2 linked regions of the Runella sp. SP2 genome follow. The protein of the gene in region 1 interacts with the protein of each later gene in a pairwise test. Links are inferred from orthologs where the notes say so. Each region holds a gene or a part of one and is shown on either strand. Other genes may lie near its edges.

Region 1 (3,585 bases):
ATATTGATGATGTATAGCCCCCTCCCAGCCTCCCCCGATGGGGGAGGAGTTAATTGTTCCCCCATTGGGGGCCAGGGGGCTTGAATGGCTTCCCAGCACCGATCTGTGCCACTTGGGTGGTCGGGATGAGTCATAACAGCCTTACCACCAAAGGATTCTACGTGTTCCAAGATGCGAGCATCGTCGGTTGCGACGATTACGTCGGTGAGGCATTTTGCTTTTGAAGCTTGCTCATACACCCGTTGAATCATCGTTTTTCCTTTGATGTCGATGAGGGGTTTTCCTGGGTAGCGCGTTGAGCCATAACGCGCGGGTATAATTCCAATAATCATAATCAATAGTTTTTCGTCGCTAAATACACTAATTTTGCGGAAAATTCACAGTACAAACGATTATGACCGAATACAATCACCGCGAAATCGAAAAAAAATGGCAGAAGTTTTGGGAGGAAAACCAAACTTACAGGACTGAAATCGACCCAAGTAAGCCTAAGTATTATGTCCTCGACATGTTTCCGTATCCTTCGGGAGCGGGTCTGCACGTAGGGCACCCACTGGGCTACATTGCTTCTGACATTATTTCGCGATATAAAAGACTCAAAGGGTTCAATGTGTTGCACCCAATGGGTTTTGATAGCTTTGGATTGCCCGCCGAGCAGTACGCGATTCAAACGGGGCAACACCCAGCCATCACGACCGAGCAAAATATCAATACGTTCATTTCTCAGCTAAAAAATATTGGGTTTAGCTACGATTGGAGCCGTAAGATTCGTACTTCCGACCCTAATTATTACAAGTGGACGCAGTGGATTTTTATGCAGTTGTTTAACCACTACTACGACCGTACGGCCGACAAGGCATTGCCAATTAGCCATTTGGTGGAGCAATTTGCGCAAGGTGGTTCGGCAGCGGTGAATGCCGTTTGCGACGAGGACGTAACGGAATTTAGTGCGGAAGAGTGGAACGCCATGAGCGAAAAAGAACAGCAATTGGTGTTGTTGAAATACCGCTTTACGTTTCCCGAAGAATCGTTTGTGAACTGGTGCCCAGGCTTAGGAACGGTGCTTTCAAACGACGAAGTGAAAGACGGGGTATCGGAACGTGGTGGTTTTCCTGTGGAGCGTAAATTGATGAAACAGTGGGCGATGCGCATCACTGCCTATGCCGACCGTTTGTTAAATGGGCTAGATACAATCGACTGGCCTGAACCATTAAAAGAACAACAACGCAACTGGATTGGCCGCTCACAAGGGGCATCGGTAAAGTTTGCCGTTGAGGGTCAGGATAAATTGATTGAAGTATTTACGACTCGCGTCGATACTATTTACGGCGTTAGTTTCATGGTGTTAGCCCCTGAGCACGAATGGGCGACAGAACTAACAACCGTTGCCCAAAAAGCCGACGTAGAAGCTTACATCAAGTGGGCAGCCAGCCGCAGCGAAGTGGATCGTATGGCCGAAAAGAAAGTGTCAGGCGTGTTCACGGGAAGTTACTGTATCAATCCGTTCAGCGGTGAAAAAGTACCTATTTATTTGGCCGATTATGTTTTGGCTGGATACGGGACGGGTGCCGTCATGGGGGTTCCCTCGGGCGATCAGCGCGACTGGAACTTTGCAACGAATTTCGGTTTGCCCATTATCCCGATTTTGGATACCCAAAAAGACACTGACCAACAGGCCGATAATACCAAAGAAGGACACTACATCAACTCGGGTATCATCAACGGCATGACTTACCAAGAAGCGACTGACACACTTATCAAGTGGTTGGAAGAACGTAAATTGGGTAAGGGTAAGGTACAATACCGCTTGCGCAATGCCGTGTTTAGTCGCCAGCGTTATTGGGGCGAACCTGTACCTGCTTATTTCAAAGACGGTGTTCCTTACTTGATTGATGAGGCAGATTTGCCATTAGAATTGCCCAAAATTGACAAATACCTTCCCACCGAAACGGGAGAACCGCCACTAGGCCGCGCGGAAGGATGGAAATATAGCCCCCCTGCCCCCAATGGGGGAGTCAACTCAGAAGCCCCCATTGGGGGTTGGGGGCTGGAACTCAGCACCATGCCAGGTTGGGCGGGCTCGTCGTGGTATTGGTACCGCTACATGGATCCTCAAAACAACGAGGCATTTGCTTCTAAAGAGGCCATCGACTACTGGCAGCGCATCGACTTCTACTTGGGTGGCTCCGAACACGCTACGGGGCACTTGTTGTACAGCCGTTTTTGGAACAAGTTCTTGAAAGACTTGGGCTTGGTTCCTCACGAAGAATTTGCGGCGAAGTTGGTGAACCAAGGAATGATTCAGGGACGAAGTAATTTTGTGTATCGATTGAAGTCAAGTGATAACGCAAAACCCGTTTTTGTAAGCTTTGGCTTGAAAGACCAGTATGAGACAACCAAATTGCACGTTGATGTAAATATGGTAGAAAACGATGTTTTGGATACGGAAGCCTTCAAAAATTGGCGAGAAGATTTTGCCAATGCGGAGTTTATTTTGGAGGATGGCAAATACGTTTGCGGCTGGGAAGTAGAAAAAATGTCAAAATCGAAGTACAACGTCGTAAACCCTGACACGATTGTTGACAAATACGGTGCTGATACATTGCGGATGTACGAAATGTTTTTGGGGCCATTGACCGACGCCAAACCGTGGAATACCAACGGCATTAGCGGAACGTCGAACTTCTTGCGTAAATTTTGGCGCTTGTTCTTTGAAGACCAAACAGGTAAATCAAAATTGGTGGATGCCGAACCTACGGCCGACGAATTGAAGGTATTGCACCGCACCATCAAGCGCGTGGAGGAAGACATTGAGCGTTATTCGTTCAACACAGTTGTTTCTACGTTCATGATTGGGGTCAACGAATTGAGCGATTTGAAGTGCCACAAAAAAGCCATCTTGAAAGAAATGGTCATTTTGTTGTCGCCGTATGCGCCTCACATCACCGAAGAACTTTGGACGGCATTAGGCAACGAAGCAGGAACATTGACCACCGCTCCATTCCCTGTGTTTGAGCCTAAGTATTTGGTAGAAAGTTCGTTTGAGTATCCTATCCAAATCAATGGTAAAGTTCGCGCTAACCTCGCTTTCCCTGTCGATATGTCAAAAGAAGACATCGAACAAAGTGTATTGGCCAACGATACGGTTCAAAAATGGTTGGAAGGCAAAGCGCCTAAAAAAGTGGTAGTCGTTCCAAAACGGATTGTAAACGTCGTTTTGTAATCATATAAAACATCCCGAAAGTTTTAAACTTTGCTGTACGTCTTAAAGTTAAGTATTTATAGCGGCAAGAAGTTAAGTACTTTTGTTTTTTGATATACGCTCATACAAGCAACAACCGATGGGACAAGCGACCAATACAGCGATACGGCAGTCATTACTGGAGTTAAAAGCCTCAGGTAAAACACTAAAATATATTAGTGAACACTTAGGTGTTCCCTATGCTACCCTGCGAAACTTATGGCATAAACACCAAAAAACTCCCCAATCAAATTTACGAACAGCATATGAGAACTGTGGCAAAAAGCCGCCCAGTAGATCCGATGTGATTTATCGAGGAGCTCTTTGGCTAAAACGTTTACATC
Region 2 (3,091 bases), 1.6 Mb from region 1 along the record:
GGTGATTTTCTGTAGAAGAAGATTCAAATACTCGTAGAATTCATCTTCTAATTGAGCATTATTCTTTAAAATTTTTTCTTTGTGTTTGAAAATTTCTACAATTAAAAACTTTGGAGCGTAAAATCTGTATTGTTCTTGAGAAAGAACTTCTCTTATAATTGAATGTTTCAAACGCAGTGCTTTGAATACAATGTTAGTGTCGATTACAACTGCAATTTTACTCATTAATAAAACGCTCCTTGTTTTTACTCCACCAATCACTTTTGATAGTTTCACCTATTTCTTCAACCGATTGGTCAAAATCGAGTTGATGAGCTAGTTCCTCTGTTCGTAGTTTTTCCATCAAACGTAGTAACCACTCTTTATCAAACATAGATTTGTCAAGAGTGATTAAGTACTTATCGCTGCTAGTGTCTAATTGAATAGTGGACATGTGCTTTGTTTTTGTACAAATATAGAAATAACCCACCGTTACTCGCCCAACATTTCCAAAAACTCCGTTTCAGAAATCATTTTGACGCCTAATTTCGTGGCTTTGTCGAGTTTGGAAGCTCCCGCTTTTTCACCCACAATCAAGAAGTTAAGTTTTCCCGAAACCCCGCTAACAAGTTTTCCGCCGTTGGCCTCAATTTTATTTTCAAGTTGTTCGCGGCTCATGCTGGCAAACGTGCCTGAATATAAGAACGTTTTCCCTTCGAGGGTGTTTGATTCCATTACGACAGGAAGGTCGTCGGTTTCCATCTTGAGACCTGCGGCACGGAGACGCTCAATGTAAGCACGGTTTTGGTCGTCGGCAAAGTATTCTATCAAACTTTGGGCAATTTTTTCACCGATTTCGGGGACGTTACGCAGTGCTTCCAAATCAGCATTCATCAGCGCGTCGATGTTTTTGAAATACGCAGCCAATTTTTCGGCCACCGTAGCACCAACAAAACGAATTCCGATGGCAAACAAAACTTGCTTGAACGAAACTTGTTTTGATTGTTCAATCCCCTTCAAAATATTTTCAACCGTCTTTTCCTTGAACCCAATTCGCTTGGTTTTTCCCGTTTCTTCGTCGGTGATGACTTTTTCCAAACCAAACAGCTTTTCGTAGGTAAGGTCGTACAAATCGGCGGGGGTTTGAAGGAGTCCTTTGTCGAACAATAACTCAATTTTTCCTTCGCCCAAACTGTCCAAATTCATGGCTTTACGGTGAATAAAATGCTCGATTTTACCACGGATTTGGGGAGGGCAACCGCGGTCGTTGGGGCAATAGTGGTTGGCTTCGCCTTCCTTGCGAATGAGCGGTGTAGCGCATTCGGGACAGTGCGTCGGGTATTGGATGGGCGTGAGCGAGCGGGAGGCTCGTGCTGCGGTGTCCACGCCCGTAATTTTTGGGATGATTTCACCGCCTTTTTCCACAAAAACCACATCGTTGAGCATGAGGCCAAGGCGTTCGATTTCGTTGGCATTGTGCAAGGAAGCACGTTTCACGCGGGTGCCCGATAACCAAAGACCCTTGCCGTCTTCGTTGAGGTTGTCTAAGTTGGCCACGGGCGTCAAAGCCCCAGTTCGCCCGACTTGGTACGAAACTGAACGCAAAACACCTGGCTTGTTTTCTGCTTTGTATTTGTAGGCAATCGCCCAGCGCGGACTTTTGGCCGTAAAGCCTAATTCACGTTGTTGGGCGAGCGAATTTACTTTGATAACAATCCCGTCCGTCGCCAAAGGAAGCGTATGACGCTTTTGTTCCCACTGGTGAATGTAAGCCAGAACGTCGTCGATGGTAGCGCATTTTTCCCACGAAGGCGACACGTTGAAGCCCCACGCTTTGAGGGCTTCGAGGCTCTCGGAATGGGTTTCGAACACCTCTTCGTCGCTCAAAAAATAATATACGTAACAGTCCAATCCACGTCGTGCTGACTCCGCAGAATCTTGAAGTTTAAACGCGCCCGACGCCGCATTGCGTGGGTTGGCGTAGGTTTGTTCGTCGGCCTCTTCGAGTTCTTTGTTGAGTTTTTCAAAGGACGAAATAGGCATAAAACCTTCCCCACGGACTTCAAACGCAGGGGGCAAGGGGCGAAGGGCAAAGTTGGATTTCGACTCTTGTACTTTCAACGGCATTGTTTTGATGGTTCGGACGTTGGCCGTGATGTCATCGCCTCGAACGCCGTCGCCCCGAGTTACACCTCGTACTAATACACCATTCTCGTATGTCATACTGAGCGAAATTCCGTCAAATTTTAATTCGCAAACGTATTCAAAATCAGCGCCATTGAGCCCTTTTCTTACCCGTTCGTCAAAGTCACGGAGGTCTTGCTCGTTGTAGGTATTTCCCAACGAAAGCATAGGGTAACGGTGCTCGACGGTTACAAAATTTTTGGTAATAGTCCCTCCTACGCGTTGGGTGGGAGAATCGGGGCGTTTGAGGTCGGGGTATTGATTTTCGAGCGAAGCAAGCTCTTCCAGAAGTTGGTCAAACTCGTAATCGCTGATTTCAGAAACGCTATCTTGGTAATACCGATGGTTGTAAAAATTGAGACGTTCGGTCAGTTCGTTAATGCGGTCGGCTACAGACATGGCTATGAGAATGTTTGCAATAGGATAGGCCGCGAAGTTAGAGAATCTAAACCAAAAAGCCTACCTTCTTACCATCCGTGGTGGTACAACAAAAAGCCGAATACGTACAACCAAAGCACATCAACAAAGTGCCAATAAATGGTGATGAGTTTTATTTTAAGCTGATTGGGAGGGTTGACACTAAAGACAAAAGCGTCCACGTAGCTGTGGTTTTTGATGGATTGATACACCGCCCACGCCAACACCGCAACCCCGATGACAATGTGTAGAATATGAAGACCAGAAAGAAGGTAAATAAAGCCAACAGAAGGATTATTGACGGTTGAAATGCCCGCCTGAATAAGCTGAACCCAACCCAAAAATTGTAAAATGACAAACAAGATGCCCAAGCCAAGGGTGGCTCCAATAAAAGTACGGAATTTGGGAAACTGGTCTTTTTGTAAGGCAAGATTAGCACCGTGCAGGGTAACACTGCTGGCAATAATCAGGCACGTACTCACCCAAAAAAGTGAAGGAAGTGGCACATCCG

The links. Proteins that work in one complex are often made in the same cells at the same time.
Region 2: the proteins of leuS (region 1) and ligA interact in binary tests that used the Escherichia coli proteins (3 or more experiments, as listed by UniProt). The link is inferred for Runella sp. SP2 from one-to-one orthologs.

What each region holds. Positions count from the first base shown.
Region 1 is NZ_CP031030.1:2,692,654-2,696,238, reverse strand. What follows is about bases 5-3,423. They hold leuS (leucine--tRNA ligase), read left to right. Parts: upstream 5-394; coding sequence 395-3,223; downstream 3,224-3,423. Other genes in these bases: DTQ70_RS30675 (hypothetical protein), read left to right, coding at 3,342-3,423; kdsB (3-deoxy-manno-octulosonate cytidylyltransferase), read right to left, coding at 5-332. Also shown: more of kdsB, read right to left, coding at 1-4; more of DTQ70_RS30675, read left to right, coding at 3,424-3,585.
Region 2 is NZ_CP031030.1:1,107,260-1,110,350, forward strand. What follows is about bases 18-2,942. They hold ligA (NAD-dependent DNA ligase LigA), read right to left. Parts: upstream 2,563-2,942; coding sequence 472-2,562; downstream 18-471. Other genes in these bases: DTQ70_RS04670 (PIN domain-containing protein), read right to left, coding at 18-225; DTQ70_RS04675 (hypothetical protein), read right to left, coding at 218-433; DTQ70_RS04685 (cytochrome c oxidase subunit 3), read right to left, coding at 2,631-2,942. In the rest of the region: more of DTQ70_RS04670, read right to left, coding at 1-17; more of DTQ70_RS04685, read right to left, coding at 2,943-3,091. UniProt on the Escherichia coli protein: DNA ligase that catalyzes the formation of phosphodiester linkages between 5'-phosphoryl and 3'-hydroxyl groups in double-stranded DNA using NAD as a coenzyme and as the energy source for the reaction.